Regions from separate parts of the Bradyrhizobium huanghuaihaiense genome, predicted to be linked through region 1. Evidence: predicted binding sites of a transcription regulator. Region 1 holds the regulator's gene; the other holds the start of a gene.

Region 1 (7,980 bases):
ACTGATCGCCAGACGCAGCTCGTCGGCCCACATCGCCGGCGTCTGGTCGGGGCGGGCGTAGATCAGGTCGAACGAATAGCGGTCGAACGAGCGGCGCGCGATGGCGACGGCATCGAGCGCCTCGCGCGCGCTGTGCATGCGGCCCAGCGCCTTCAGCGAGGCATCGTCGAGCGCCTGCACGCCGAGCGAGACGCGGTTGACGCCGGCTGAGCGATAGCCGGCAAAGCGCGTGGCTTCGACACTGGTCGGATTCGCTTCCAGCGTCACCTCGACATCGCGTGCGACGGTCCAGTGCTTGCCGATGGCATCGAGCACCGCGCCGACGGTTGAAGGCTGCATCAGCGACGGCGTGCCGCCGCCGAGAAAGATCGAGGTGACCTCGCGGCCGGGCGCGCGCTCGGCGGTCGTTGCGATCTCGCGCGCGAAGGCCGAAGCAAAGCGCGCCTCGTCGATCGCGGCGTGGCGAACATGGCTGTTGAAGTCGCAATACGGGCACTTCGACAGGCAGAACGGCCAGTGCACGTAGACGCCAAAAGCTTCCTTAGCGCGGCTCAAGGCAGATCTCCGCCAGTTTCACGAAGGCGCGGGCGCGATGCGACAGGCCGAGGCCGAGCGGCGGCAGGCCGTGCTTCTCGATGCTTTCCATCTCGCCGAAGGTGCGCGCATGACCATCAGGCAGGAACATCGGGTCGTAACCAAACCCGGCGGTGCCGCGCGGCGGCCACACCAGCGTGCCGTCGACGCGCGCCTCGACCTCTTCGAGATGATCGTCGGGCCAGGCCACGCAGAGCGCGGAGACGAAATGCGCGCTGCGCTTCGCAGGCGTGGTCGCGCCCCGTTCCTGCAGCAGCCGCTCAATCTGCGCCATCGCGGCGTTGAAATCCTTGGTCGGACCGGCCCAGCGCGCGCTGTAGATTCCGGGTGCGCCGTCGAGCGCTTCGACGACGATACCGGAATCGTCGGCGAAAGACGGAAGCTTGGTCGCGCGCGCGGCCGCGATCGCCTTGATCGTGGCATTGCTGCGGAAGTCGTTGCCGGTCTCCTCGGGCTCGTCCAGGCCGAGCTCACCGGCCGACACCGCCTCGATCCCGTACGGCGCAAGCAGCTCCTTCATCTCGGCGAGCTTGCCGGGATTGTGGGTGGCGATGACGAGCTTTCCGGTGATTCGGCGGTGCATGGGCCTATTGACTACGCGACAGCCAGTTTCTGCAAGTCCACGAGACGCGCGACGCCCTTGCGCGCCAGCGCCATCAGCGCCAGGAACTCGGCTTCCGTGAACGGCTCGCGTTCGGCGGTGCCCTGCACCTCGATGATGCGGCCATCGCCGGTCATGACGAAATTGGCGTCGGTCTGGGCTTCCGAATCCTCGGCATAGTCGAGGTCGAGCACCGGCGTGCCGTTGTAGATGCCGCAGGAGATCGCGGCGACGTTGTCGCGCATCACGTTGGCCTTGATCATGTTGCGCGCCTTCATCCAGCTGATGCAGTCGGCGAGCGCGACCCAGGCGCCGGTGATCGAGGCCGTGCGCGTGCCGCCGTCGGCCTGGAGCACGTCGCAATCGACCGTGATCTGGCGCTCGCCGAGCGCTTCGAGGTCGACGATGGTGCGAAGCGAGCGCCCGATCAGGCGCTGGATCTCGACCGTGCGGCCGCTCTGCTTGCCGGCCGAGGCCTCGCGGCGGGTGCGTTCGGAGGTCGCGCGCGGCAGCATGCCGTATTCGGCGGTGACCCAGCCGCGGCCCTGGCCCTTCAGCCACGGCGGCAGGCGGTCTTCCAGCGTAGCGGTGACCAGCACATGGGTGTCGCCGAATTTCACCAGGCACGAGCCTTCCGCATATTTGACCACGCCGCGCTCCAGCGTCACGGGGCGCAATTCGTCGGGCGCACGGCGGCTTGGCCGCATGGGAAATCCTCCAAAACTCTCGGAAAAGGGCTGTTCGCGGTGCTTGTAGGGGGGGTGAGGGTATGCGGCAAGGGGGAAGATCGGCGCTTATACGCCCCCGGTTTTCCACCCCGCAAACGCCACGCTTGTCAGAACCGTCCCGGATGGACAAATTATGAGCATCTGAGAGGAGTTACCGTCTGTGGCCCATCACGATCCGATCCATCTGATCGCGCCGCGCGCAGGCCTCGCCCAACTCAACGAGCGTTCCCGCGACATCTTTCGTCAAATTGTCGAAAGCTATCTCGCGACCGGCGAGCCGGTCGGCTCGCGCAACATTTCCCGCCTGATCGCCATGCCGCTGTCGCCGGCCTCGGTCCGCAACGTCATGGCGGACCTGGAACAGCTCGGCCTGATCTATGCCCCGCACACCTCGGCGGGCCGGTTGCCGACGGAACTCGGGCTGCGCTTCTTCGTCGACGCCCTGATGCAGGTCGGCGATCTCACCGAGGCCGAACGGCAGTCGATCCAGAGCCAGCTTGCCACGGTCGGCCAGGCCCAGTCGGTCGAGGCGGCGCTGGACCAGGCGCTGACGCGGCTGTCGGGCCTGACCCGCGCCGCGGCGGTGGTTTTGACGCCGAAATCCAATGCCCGGCTCAAGCACATCGAATTCGTCCGCCTGGAACCGGAAAAAGCGCTGGTGATCCTGGTCGGCGAGGACGGCCAGGTCGAAAACCGCGTGCTGACGCTGCCGCCGGGAGTTCCATCGTCCGCGATCACCGAAGCCGGCAATTTCCTCAATGCCCGGATTCGCGGCCGAACCCTGGCCGAGGCGCGGCTCGAGCTCGAAACCGCGCTCGGACAAGCCCGCGCCGAGCTCGATCAGCTGACACAGAAAGTGATCTCGGCCGGTATCGCCAGCTGGTCGGGCGGCGAGAGCGAGGACCGCCAGCTCATCGTCCGCGGCCACGCCAATCTGCTGGAAGATCTGCACGCGCTGGAGGATCTGGAGCGGGTGCGCCTGTTGTTCGACGATCTCGAGACCAAGCGCGGCGTGATCGACCTGCTCGGCCGCGCCGAGACCGCCGAAGGCGTGCGCATCTTCATCGGTTCGGAGAACAAGCTGTTTTCCCTGTCGGGCTCCTCCACCATCATCTCGCCGTATCGGGATGCCGCCGGCCACATCGTCGGTGTTTTGGGCGTGATCGGGCCGACGCGGCTGAATTACGCCCGCGTGATCCCGACCGTGGACTATGCCGCCCGCATCGTCAGCCGGCTTCTGGGGGGCTGACCGGCATTTGCGCCGATCACGGGCGCTTGATTTTCGCGCGCTTAGGCACGATATCCGGGCCAACAATCCCTGGAAACGAGTTCGAGATTAGAGCCGATGACCGAGCAAGACCGGCAACCCGAAGACACGACTGCAGCGACCGGCGAGCCCGTGGTGTCAAAACCCTACATCATGCCCGACGATCCCGAGCCCGGCTCGGTCGAAATGTTGCAGAAGGAAGCCGCCGAGGCGCGTGACCGCATGCTGCGGACGCTGGCCGAGATGGAGAATTTGCGCAAGCGCACCACCAAGGAGGTCGCTGACGCCCGCCTCTACGGCATCACCGGTTTTGCCCGCGACGTGCTCGACATCGCCGACAATCTCCAGCGCGCGCTCGATGCCGTTCCGGCCGAGGCCCGTGCCACCGCCGATCCCGGCCTGATCTCGCTGATCGAGGGCGTCGAGCTCACCGAGCGCTCGCTGCTCAACGCGCTGGAAAAGCACGGCGTGAAGAAGCTCGATCCGCTGGGCCAGAAGTTCGACCCGAACTTCCACCAGGCGATGTACGAGGTGCCTGATGCGTCGGTGCCGTCGGGCACCGTGGTGCAGATCATGCAGGCCGGCTACACCATCGGCGACCGCGTGCTGCGCCCGGCCCTCGTCGGTGTCGCCAAGGGCGGCGCGAAGGCCGCGCCTGCGGCGAACAACAACGAGTCGAGCGGCGCGACGAACTGAGTGTTGACGTCATTCCGGGGCGGCTCGCAGAGCCGAACCCGGAATCTCGAGGTTCTCAGGTGCGCAATTGCGCACCGGAGTTCGATGCTGCGCATCGCCCCGGAATGACTGATTGGCACCTACGCGCTCACCGCAATATCGCTCGACTGAATCCGCTTCACGCCGGCCTTGGCCATGTCGGCCCAGGCCTTTGCCAGCGAGCCCTGGGTGTCGATGCCGCGGCAGGCGTCTTCCACCACATAGACCTCGAAGCCGGCCTTGCGCGCGTCCAGCGCGGTCCAGGCGACGCAGAAATCCGTCGCAAGGCCAGCGACGAAGACGCGCTTGATCTTGCGGCCCTTCAGGTAGCCGGCGAGACCCGTCGAGGTCTTGCCGTCGGCTTCGAGGAAGGCCGAGTAGCTGTCGACGTCCTTGTGAAAGCCCTTGCGGATGATGAGCTCGGCGTGCGGGATCGACAGGTCCTTCGATAGCGCCGCACCATCGGTGCCCTGCACGCAATGGTCCGGCCACAGCACCTGCTTGCCGTAAGGAAGATCGATGGTCTCGAACGGCTTCTTGCCGGAGTGGACTGACGCAAACGACACGTGGCCGGGCGTGTGCCAGTCCTGCGTCATCACCACGTTCGAAAATGCTTTTGCGATTCTGTTGATGACGGGCACCACCTGCTCGCCTTCCTTCACCGCGAGACTGCCGCCGGGGAGGAAGCAGTTCTGCACGTCGATCACGAGCAGCGCGGACGCATCGTCCGGCTTGATCGATGCCGCTGCAGGCAGCGCGGTTGGCGCGAGGGTTGCCAGCGCCGTCGTTCCAAGCGCCGCGAGGATTTGTCGCCGATCCAGCATCGTTCGTCTCCCTCCAGGATGATCCAACGGGAGGGAAGCCTAGTTCCGTTCGTATACGAACAGAAGCCCGAAAATGCAGCCGGTATTGGTGAGGGGTTGGGCTGCCAGCCAACGCGTCGTCGTCCCGGCGAAGGCCGGGACCCATACGCCGCAACAATAGTTTTGCGAAGACTCGGAGTTACCAGCTCGCCCTGCAACTACTCCCGGTGGTTATGGGTCCCGGCCTTCGCCGGGACGACACCGGGGTTGTTGGACGAGCGTGCCTACCCCTTCGGCTGAATCCCGTCGCGCACGGCGCGGAAGCGGGTGAAGGCGGCTTGCCACTGGTCGCGCGGGGCGCTGGCGATGATGCGCAGCGAGGCGCCGCCGCTCGAGAAGCGGATCCACTGCACCACGGTCACCGGCGTCTTGTCCTTGCCGCTGACGCCGTCGATCCGGGTCTCAAAACCCTGCTGGCCGTTGATGCGGATCGGCTCCGACATGGTGACGCGGGATTCGCGCACGCCGGGGATCTGCAGCGCGGCCTCCTGGGCGAAACGAGCGCGATCGTCGGCGGCTTGCGGTGTGGCGCCGATCAGGCCGAGGATCATGAACGGCTTCGACTCATAGCCTGCGCTCTCGTTGCCGTCGGCCAGGATGATGCTCGAGCCCGGCGCCAGCGTGCGGATGTCCTTGAAGTCGGCGAGATCGGTGATCTTGAACGGCATCAGCGCGATCTGCTCTTCGGCCGAGACCTGCTTGCGGGTCGTGGCGCTCGCAAACATCTGCCGCACCGCCTCGTCGGTATAGATCTTGGTCGCATTCTCCGGGATCTGCACCGCGACATAGCCGGAGAAGCCGGCGCCCGGCACGATCATCGAGTAGCGCTTCACCGGGGTCTCGCCGGCCTTGCCGCTCTCGGTGGTGAAATAGGCAAGGCCCGCGGGACTCTCGATCTTGTCCTGCTTGACGCCGCCAGCGCCGGCCGGATTGGAGTTGAAGGCGCTCACGACCTCGCCATAGGCCGCCGGCGGCAGCTCGGTGATCAGCACCTTGACGCTGCCGTCCTCGCTCTCGAAGCCCGGAAAGGTTTTTGCCGTGCTGAGGCCGACCAGCGGCACCATGCCGAGGCGCAGGCCGGGCGGGAAGACGGCGTCGGCAGCCAGGGCCGGAAGCGCGGAGGCGATGAGAAAGGCGAGCGCGGCGAGGGGGCGGATCAGCTTCATGGGCACTCTGATTGGTTCACATTGAGGCCGTTCGATGGTCTTCCACCGGGCCGCATTGTCGCGCGAAGCCGCCTTGGCGCGGCTGTCGGCCGGCCCGCCTTTTAGCGGGTTTGGCCCCGCCGTAACAGGGTGTGGCGGATCACGCGGCGGGGGTGGCGGATCTCCGCACCTGTTAATATTTCCTCACCCGCAAGGGCGGTTGAGCCCGGATATCAGCTCCTAAAACCCAATGTTTTCACGGCCGAAACGTTGCTTCGGTCCTTGCGGCCCCCTCCCCCCCTCCTATATGAGCCTCAATCATCGCAATATCGCGGATGTTTGATCTTAGGGGGTTTCGGTTCGGGTGCCTTCTGGGCCCAGCCAACCTGCCGCAAAAAGAAGGATATCAGGACCATGGGAAAGGTCATTGGGATCGACCTCGGCACCACGAACTCGTGCGTCGCCGTGATGGATGGCAAAAACGCCAAAGTTATCGAGAATTCCGAAGGCATGCGCACGACGCCTTCGATCGTCGCCGTGACGGACGACGGTGAGCGCCTCGTCGGCCAGCCTGCCAAGCGCCAGGCCGTTACCAATCCCGAGCGTACGTTCTTCGCAGTGAAGCGCCTGATCGGCCGCCGCTACGACGACCCGATGGTCGAGAAGGACAAGAAGCTCGTTCCGTACAAGATCGTGAAGGCTTCCAACGGCGACGCCTGGGTCGAGGCCGACGGCCAGACCTACTCGCCCTCGCAGGTCTCGGCGTTCATCCTGCAGAAGATGAAGGAGACCGCGGAAGCCCATCTCGGCCAGAAGGTCGACCAGGCCGTCATCACCGTTCCCGCCTACTTCAACGACGCCCAGCGCCAGGCGACCAAGGACGCCGGCAAGATCGCGGGCCTTGAAGTGCTGCGCATCATCAACGAGCCGACCGCGGCCGCGCTCGCCTATGGCCTCGACAAGACCAAGGCCGGCACGATCGCCGTGTACGACCTCGGCGGCGGCACCTTCGATATCTCCATTCTCGAAATCGGCGACGGCGTGTTCGAGGTGAAGTCGACCAACGGCGACACCTTCCTCGGCGGTGAAGATTTCGACATGCGACTGGTCGGCTATCTCGCCGACGAGTTCCAGAAGGAGCAGGGCATCAACCTGCGCAACGACAAGCTCGCGCTGCAGCGCCTGAAGGAAGCCGCTGAAAAGGCCAAGATCGAGCTGTCGTCGACGACGCAGACCGAGATCAACCTGCCCTTCATCACCGCGGACCAGACCGGCCCGAAGCATCTGACGATGAAGCTCACCCGCGCCAAGTTCGAGGCGCTGGTCGACGACCTCATCCAGAAGACCGTCGAGCCCTGCCGCAAGGCCCTGAAGGACGCCGGCGTCACTGCCGGTGAGATCGGCGAAGTGGTGCTGGTCGGCGGCATGTCGCGCATGCCGAAGGTCCAGGAAGTCGTGAAGCAGCTGTTCGGCAAGGAGCCGCACAAGGGCGTCAACCCGGACGAAGTCGTGGCGATCGGTGCCGCGATCCAGGCCGGCGTGCTCCAGGGCGACGTCAAGGACGTGCTGCTGCTCGACGTGACCCCGCTGTCGCTGGGCATCGAGACGCTGGGCGGCGTGTTCACCCGCATCATCGACCGCAACACCACGATCCCGACCAAGAAGAGCCAGGTGTTCTCGACGGCTGAGGACAATCAGAATGCCGTCACCATCCGCGTCTTCCAGGGCGAGCGTGAAATGGCGGCCGACAACAAGATGCTCGGCCAGTTCGACCTGATGGGTATTCCGCCGGCTCCGCGCGGCATGCCGCAGATCGAGGTGACCTTCGACATCGACGCCAACGGCATCGTCAACGTCTCGGCCAAGGACAAGGCGACCGGCAAGGAGCAGCAGATCCGCATCCAGGCCTCCGGCGGCCTGTCGGAAGCCGACATCGAGAAGATGGTCAAGGACGCCGAGGCCAATGCCGAGGCGGACAAGAAGCGCCGCGAGGCCGTCACGGCCAAGAACGAGGCGGATGGTCTGGTGCATTCGACCGAGAAGGCTCTTGCCGAGCACGGTTCGAAGG
Region 2 (7,980 bases), 660 kb from region 1:
TCACCTCGACCTCGGTCGCGCCGCCGACGCGGATCACCGCGACGCCGCCCGCCAGCTTGGCGAGACGCTCCTGGAGCTTCTCACGATCGTAGTCCGAGGTAGTCTCCTCGATCTGCGCCTTGATTTGCGCCACGCGCGCCTCGATGTCGGCCTTCTTACCGGCGCCGCTGACGATTGTGGTGTTCTCCTTGTCGATCATCACCTTCTTGGCGCGACCGAGCATGTTGAGCGTAACGTTCTCGAGCTTGATGCCGAGGTCCTCCGAGATCGCCTGGCCGCCGGTCAGGATCGCGATGTCCTGCAGCATGGCCTTGCGGCGATCGCCGAAGCCCGGAGCCTTGACGGCCGCGACCTTCAGGCCACCGCGCAGGCGGTTCACGACCAGGGTCGCGAGCGCTTCGCCTTCGACGTCTTCGGCGATAATGATAAGCGGCTTACCGCTCTGCACCACGGCTTCCAACAAGGGAAGCAATTCATTCAATTGAGATAGCTTTTTCTCATTGATCAGGACGTATGCATCATCCATTTCAACGCGCATCTTTTCGGCGTTGGTGACGAAGTAGGGCGAGATGTAGCCGCGGTCGAACTGCATGCCCTCGACAACCTCGAGTTCGGTCTCGAGCGACTTGGCTTCCTCAACGGTGATGACACCCTCGTTGCCGACCTTCTTCATGGCGTCGGAGATGAACTTGCCGATCTCCGCATCGCCGTTGGCCGAGATCGTGCCGACCTGGGCGATCTCTTCGTTCGAGGTGACCTTCTTGGAGTTCTTGACGAGGTCGGCGACCACGGCTTCCACAGCCATGTCGATACCGCGCTTCAGGTCCATCGGATTCATGCCCGCGGCAACTGACTTGGCGCCTTCACGGACGATCGCAGCCGCCAGCACGGTCGCAGTGGTGGTGCCATCGCCGGCCGCGTCAGCGGACTTGGAGGCGACTTCGCGAACCATCTGGGCGCCCATGTTCTCGAACTTGTCGTCGAGCTCGATCTCCTTGGCGACGGTGACGCCGTCCTTGGTGATGCGGGGAGCGCCGAACGACTTGTCGAGCACGACGTTGCGGCCCTTCGGACCGAGCGTGACCTTTACCGCGTTGGCGAGGACGTCGACGCCGCGCAGCATCTTGTCGCGCGCTTCAACCGAGAATTTGACTTCTTTGGCTGCCATCTGGAATCTTCCTTGGATGATGTTTGACTGGAGGGAGGAGAGGGGCTCTTAAGCCGCCTTCTTCTTGGACTCGGTGACCTCGAGAACGCCCATCACGTCGCTCTCCTTCATGATCAGGAGGTCCTGGCCGTCGATCTTGACCTCGGTGCCGGACCACTTGCCGAACAGCACGCGGTCGCCGACCTTCAGGTCGATCGGGATCAGCTTGCCGGCCTCGTCGCGCCCACCGGGGCCGACGGCGACGATTTCGCCCTGGGAGGGCTTTTCCTTGGCAGTGTCGGGAATGATGATGCCGCCAGCGGTCTTCTCTTCTGCGTCGATGCGCTTGACCACGACGCGGTCGTGAAGCGGACGGAATTTCATGGTCTCCTCCTATTTTTCAGTTGCGTTTATTTTGGATGAAATAGCAATCGAAGCCAGCGAGTGCTAATCGCTCCGAAAATAAGCTGGCCTGGCCGGCATACAAGACAACGCCGCGAAGGATTGTGAAAACTTCTGCACCCAAGGACATACGGGCCGTTAGCACGTGCGGTAAGCCATTGTTACAGCCTGAAAGACCCGCTGAATGCCGGGGACGGCTGAAATCGAGCAAAGGTTATCTGTGACTGATGCTCTGCAAAATTGGCGAGCGGACGGTCCCAGTGCCAATTTACTCACCTGACATGCTGCCTGTGGCTGATTGTACATGCCAGCGGTATCCCACACGGATGCCGTCTTGCCTAACCCTTGCAAGCCGTTCATTTCAGAAATATGCACGGTTCTTGCGCAGCAATTCCGGCGGAAGCATCCTGTCGCGGTGCAGCGGCAAGAGTCGGTGTCCCATTACGGTGCCGGATAAGCCGCGAACGCGAAGCACCTCGACAAGCCGCAGTTGCATGACTACCGATCTGCCAGACCAGTGTCCCGAGGAATGAACGTGACGAAGTCGACCGCGCGCAAGGCCAAATCCACAACAAACGTCCTGCGCATGGCTGTGGCAGAGGCGCCGAAGCGCCTCCGGTCGGATGGTAACGTCACTGAAACGACCTATCGGAAGCTTCTGGACTTGATTGAATCGCGGCAGCTTATGCCGGGCGAGGTCATCGAGGAGCGACGGCTTGCGCTTCGCCTCAAGGTGTCGCGCACGCCGCTACGTGCCGGGATCAGCCGTCTGCTCGGCGAGGGCAGGCTGGAGCAGCTTTCGAATGGCTCGGTGATCGTGCGCAACATCGGCATCGCCGAGCTCCTCGAGTTGATTCATCTGCGCCTCATTCTGGAAAGCGAGGCGGCCTCGCTTGCTGCAACGCGTATCAGCCTTGATGTGCTGCAACCGATCAAGGCCAGCCTGGAGAAGATCCTGGCCACCGCCGAGGTCACCAAAGCTAAGCACTGGACGCTGGATGACGAGATTCACGACCAGATTGCGAGCCACTGCGGCAACCGCTCTCTCGCCACACTGATCGGAGAGACCCGCCGCAAGATCAGGATGTGCAATGTGGAGCGCCGTCCCGAGCGGTTGTTGCCCGCGTGTCGCGAACATCTCGCGATCGTCGATGCCATCATCAAGCGAGACGCAGTAGTGGCGCGCCAGGCGATGATCCAGCATCTGACCAACGTCCGGCAGGGGATGTTGGAAACGTTCGGGATTTTCTTGCCCGACAGTCACGGCTGAACGCTGCTGCTGTCAGGTCGCCGACCTGTGCTGGGCTGTTCGGGCTCCGCCGCATTCCGTCCCGGCCCCTCATTCACGATTGCTGCCCTGCGAAGAGGTCACGGCTCGCGCCCTTGACACGGCGGTACCTCTAAGCTCCAATGGTATACCACTGGTATTACCCCGGCCGGTGAGTGTCGTCTGCATCGTTGGCTGTATCCGAGCTTCAATGAACCATTCTCCTTCGTACATAGTGTCGCTCGAGCCGCTGTCCGTTGAGGCCTTTGGTCCTTTCGGCGACGTTGTCTCGCGCCCGACCGGTGAGCGACGGCGTTACCTTCCGACGATGCTGAACCGTGCGGACGAGGCGCAAACATTCTCGCTGTGGATCAGCGGCGCGGCCGCGGTCGGAAAGCTCCCGCTGCGTCTGATCACGCTGGAGCGGCATCCTTATTCGGCGCAGACCTTCGTGCCGCTCGGTTCCGCGCGCTATCTCGCCATCGTCTGCGCAGCGACGCCCGACGGCGGTCCCGACCTGGCGACGCTGCGCGGATTCATCGCCGGTCCCGACCAGATCGTTACCTACGCGCGCAATGTGTGGCATCATCCGATGACGGTGCTTGACGCCCCGATGGAATTCGCGGTGGCGATGGGCGTGACCGGCCAGCAGAACGATGACGTTTTCTTCGGTCTCGATGCCACCGTCACCATCGTTATGCCTTCGGCAAGTTCGTAGAGGGTAATGGTCATGACCGCGCAAACGGACCAGGATCGCGATTTCGTCGGCTATGGACGCAATCCGCCGGATCCGAGATGGCCCGGTGCCGCTCGCATCGCGCTCAACATCTGCATCAATTACGAGGAAGGATCGGAGGCTTCGTTCGCCGATGGCGACGGCGTTACCGAGGCGGCGCTGACGGAGGGTGGCGGGGGAGGCTTTGAAGGGCGCGATCTCGCTGCGGAATCCATGTTCGAGTATGGCAGCCGCGTCGGTTTCTGGCGGTTGATCCGGTTACTCGCCGAGCGCGGCATGACGGCCACCGTCATGGGCTGTGCCCTCGCGCTGGAGCGCAATCCGGAGGCGGCCGCTGCGATCCGCGAGCTTGGATACGATGTGTGCGCTCATGGCTGGCGCTGGGAGCGGCATCAACATCTAGGCGAGGACGAGGAGCGCGAGCGGATCCGCAGGACAGTGGCAAGCCTCGCCCGGACGACCGGCGAGCGACCGCTCGGTTGGTATTGCCGCTACGGCGCCGGAGTGAACACCCGCCGGCTGGTGGCCGAGGAGGGAGGCTTCCTCTACGATTCCGACGCCTACAATGACGAGTTGCCGTACTGGACCACGGTGGTCGGAAAGCCCCACCTGGTCGTCCCCTATGGTCTTGTCAACAACGACGCCAAGTTCATCCGTGGCGCGATGACGACCGCCGACGATTTCTTCGTCTATCTGAAAGACGCTTTCGACATGCTCTATGCCGAAGGCGCGACCGCGCCGAAGATGATGTCTGTCGGCCTCCACACCCGGATCGTTGGCCATCCAGGCAGGGCTGCGGGCCTGGCCCGCTTTCTTGACCACGTTGCCACGCGTGACGCGGTGTGGGTGTGCCGACGCCTCGACATTGCCCGGCATTGGATTGCCACCCATCCCGCACAGCCCAGAAAGTCTTGATCCATGGAAGGACCCGACCGATGACGCTCCGATCGAAGCTTCTTGCAATCACGCTGCTCGTGGCCGGGGTCCAGGCCGCGGGCTGGATCGAGGCTCATGCCCAGGAGGCAGATCACCCGTCCGACAAGCCGCTGGTTGTCGCGTCCGATTTCGGTGTCGCACCGTGGATGGTGCGAGGCGCGAACGGTCCTGAAGGCTTCGGTGTGGATCTGATCAACGAGATCAGTAAAGAGCTTGGCCGTCCGAAGGTCGAGATCGTGGATATCAACTTCTCCGGGCTATTTGCGGCTTTGTTTGCCAAGCGGGTCGAATTCCTGGTCAACCCGCTGAATCTGACCGCCGAACGCTCCGAGCGGATGCTCTATACCGAACCGCTATTCACGACCGGAAACGGGTTTCTGGTTCGCGCCGCCGACGAGATGAAGAGTTTTGACGATCTCAAGGGCAAGGCGGTGGCAGTGAACCGCGGCACCATCTCGGACACCTGGGCAACGGCGAATGCAGAGAAGTACGGATTCGAGGTGCAGCGCTATGACACCTTTCCGGACAGCGTGCAGGCCGTTCTGACTCGGCGCGCATTCACTGCGCTGAACGAAATTCCCACGACCGTGTATGCCGCCAGTCAGAACAAGGCGATCAAGGTTGGCTACAAGGACTTCAACGGGCGCAACTTTGCCTATGCGTTCCGTCTGGAGGACGCCGAATATCGCAACAAGGTCGAGAACGTGATCGAATGCATGAAGCTCGACGGGCGGTTGCGCAAGCTGCACGAGAAGTGGTACGGGGCCGCTCCGGATGCCGGCTCGGCAATCGAGACAGTGTATTTCGGCTACGGGCCTCCCGGCTTCAAGGGCTTCGAACCCGCCGCCCACATTCCGGCCTGCAAGACGTAGCCGGGGCACCACAGCCGGGCCGCAAGAGCGGTCCGGCCGCCACACGGTGACAGCCGATGGACCGTATTCTCGAGTACTATTTCAACCCGAAGGTCATCGCGCTCGCGTTTCCGGACGTGCTGGCGGGCTTTCGGGTGACCGTTGCCGTCGCGCTGCTGATCATCGTGTTCGGCATCGCGACGGGGCTGCTGCTGGCGCTGCTGCGTTGTGCCAACCTGCGGCCATTGAATGCGTTGATCGTTGTTTACGTGGACGTACTGCGGACGCTGCCGCAACTCGTCATCATCGTGTTCATCTATTTCGGCCTGCCGTATGTGGGGCTCACCCTTTCGCCTTTCGTGACCACGGTGCTGTCGCTGGCGATGGTGCTGTCGGCGTTCAGCAGTGAGATATTCTGGTCGGCTATCATGGCGGTGCCCCGCGGACAGTGGGATGCCGCGAGCGCTCTCGGGTTTGGGCGGGTTCGGACGTTGCTGCAGATCATCCTGCCCCAGGCCTTCCGGCTGTCGGTGCCGCTTCTGACCAACCGGGCGATCTCGATCAGCAAGGGCACCGCGCTGGGCACCGCGGTGTCGTTGCCGGAGACGCTGGGGCAGGCGCAGAGCGTAACTGCGATGGTCGCAAATCCCTCGCCACTGACGCTCGCCGCGGCCTTCTACCTGCTGTTCTTTCTTCCGCTCGTGGTCGCCAGCCGCTGGATCGAGTGGCGATCAGCGCAGGGACGTTGAGAAGACCATGCAAGCGCTGCTAGACAATTTTGCCGATGTCGACGCACTGATGCGGGTCTATCCGCTACTGCTGCAGGGTGTGCTTTACACCATCGCGCTGGCGCTGGTGGCTCTGCCGCTCGGCCTCCTGCTAGGCCTGTCCATCGCCGTGGCCTACAGCTTCCATCATCGCTGGCTGAACGTTGCCCTGCTGGTCTATATCGATCTCTTCCGGGCGTTTCCGGTGGTCGTGCTGCTGATTCTGGTGTTCTACGGCCTGCCGTTCCTCGGGTTGACCCTGGGCGGATTTGCTGCCGCCGTTCTCGCGATCGTGCTCAACAACTCCGGCTACTATGGTGAGATTTTTCGCGCGGGCATCGAGTCCGTGCCCCGCGGTCAGTACGAGGCGGCGCGCGCGTTGGGCTTCAAGCCGTTGCATGTCGTGCTCTACATCGTCCTGCCGCAGGCCGTCCGCAATTTGCTGGCGCCGCTGGCCAGCAATTCACTGGAGCTCGTCAAGACCACCTCGATCGGCGCGCTGGTCGCCTTGCCCGAGCTTCTGCGCTCGGCGCGTGTCGCTCAGGAGCAGACCTATAATCCGACGCCGCTGATGGCGGCTGCGGTGATCTTCTTCGTCCTGCTGTATCCGATTGCGCGTTGGGTTGCGCGTCTGGAGCGGCAGGCCCTCGCGGCACGGTAAGCCATGGCCACGCTGATCACGGGTGGTGCCGGATTCGTCGGGCTTGCGCTAGCAGAGCGTCTGCTGGCGGCAGGTCAGCGCGTCGTGCTGTTCGACCTGCCCGCGGCTCCGACGGAGTTGCTCGCGCGAACCGAGCTTGCGGGCGCGGTGTATGTCAGCGGCGATGTTACAAGCCGGGCCGATCTCGACGCGGCGCTCGCGGCCGCGTCGATCGACCGCGTGGTGCACGCGGCCGCAGTGACACCGAACGAGCAGCGCGAGCGCAAGGACGCGCGCCGGATCGTCGACATCAATATCGGGGGCACCGTCAACCTGATGGAGCGCGCGATCGCGCATGGCGGAATTCGACGTATCGTTGTGGTGAGCTCCGTGGCCGTCTACGGGTTTTCTGCACCTGCCCCCTCAGGCTGTTTTGAGGAGGAGATCAGTCATCCGGCGCCAGCCGCACTCTACGGTATCAGCAAGCTTGCGGCGGAACAGGCGGCGATCAGGATCGCGCATCTCCACGGCTGTGACACGCGGATCGTCCGGCTTGGGCCGGTTTATGGTCCCTGGGAATGGCCGACCCAGGTGCGCGATGCGATCAGCCCGCACCACCAGGTCCTGCAGGCGCTCAGGTCTGGCCACGAAGCAGTGCTGCCGCGCGCGATGCGTGCCGACTGGATCTACTCGCGCGATGCCGCCGCCGCTATCGCTGCGGTCGCCATCGATGCGGCCCTGGGCCATGCGATCTATCACGTCGGTGGCGGTTGCCTGTCAGATCTGCAGGACTGGTGCCGCGCGCTGGCAGCCCGGTTTCCGGATTTCCGTTGGCGGTACGCCGCATCGGGCGAAACCTCCGGCATTGTTTACAACCTGCTTGCCGATCGCGCGCCGTTGAGCATCGCGCGACTTGCCCGCGACACCGGCTTCAGTCCAGCCTTTCCGGTCAACGAGGCGGCCGCTGACTATTTATCTTGGATGGAACTTAACGGCAGGGCTTCCGGGGGAGCATGATGACCGGGCGACTACTTGGCAAATCGATCGTGATCACAGGGGCATCGTCCGGCATTGGGCGCGCGATCGCCTTCCGCTTTGCCGCCGAAGGTGCACGGCTGGTGCTCGCCGATGTCACCACTGATGTGCGTGAAGGTGGTGCTCCGACTATCGATCGGCTCCGGGCGGTCGGGCGCGAGGCAGAGTTCATTCGCACCGACGTGTCGTCCGAAAGCGA

Evidence for each region. Region 1 encodes HrcA, which represses chaperone genes, less so after heat shock. Its sites were predicted from a motif close to GTTAGCACTCNCNNNNNGNGAGTGCTAAC; they were not measured.
Region 2: the regulator HrcA is predicted to act here: its motif matches at 1,571-1,599, upstream of N2603_RS42600 (co-chaperone GroES).

What each region holds. Positions count from the first base shown of each region.
Region 1 is NZ_CP104172.1:172,913-180,892, reverse strand. Features, by position in the region: gene hemW (radical SAM family heme chaperone HemW) at 1-555, opposite strand, end outside; gene rdgB (RdgB/HAM1 family non-canonical purine NTP pyrophosphatase) at 542-1,177, opposite strand; gene rph (ribonuclease PH) at 1,189-1,902, opposite strand; gene hrcA (heat-inducible transcriptional repressor HrcA) at 2,084-3,172, shown strand; gene grpE (nucleotide exchange factor GrpE) at 3,269-3,886, shown strand; gene pncA (bifunctional nicotinamidase/pyrazinamidase) at 4,006-4,728, opposite strand; gene N2603_RS00795 (hypothetical protein) at 4,992-5,933, opposite strand; gene dnaK (molecular chaperone DnaK) at 6,327-7,980, shown strand, end outside.
Region 2 is NZ_CP104172.1:9,122,552-9,130,531, reverse strand. Features, by position in the region: gene groL (chaperonin GroEL) at 1-1,168, opposite strand, end outside; gene N2603_RS42600 (co-chaperone GroES) at 1,217-1,531, opposite strand; gene N2603_RS42595 (GntR family transcriptional regulator) at 2,085-2,819, shown strand; gene N2603_RS42590 (ureidoglycolate lyase) at 2,989-3,534, shown strand; gene N2603_RS42585 (allantoinase PuuE) at 3,547-4,467, shown strand; gene N2603_RS42580 (substrate-binding periplasmic protein) at 4,488-5,360, shown strand; gene N2603_RS42575 (amino acid ABC transporter permease) at 5,417-6,088, shown strand; gene N2603_RS42570 (amino acid ABC transporter permease) at 6,096-6,767, shown strand; gene N2603_RS42565 (NAD-dependent epimerase/dehydratase family protein) at 6,771-7,763, shown strand; gene N2603_RS42560 (SDR family NAD(P)-dependent oxidoreductase) at 7,763-7,980, shown strand, end outside.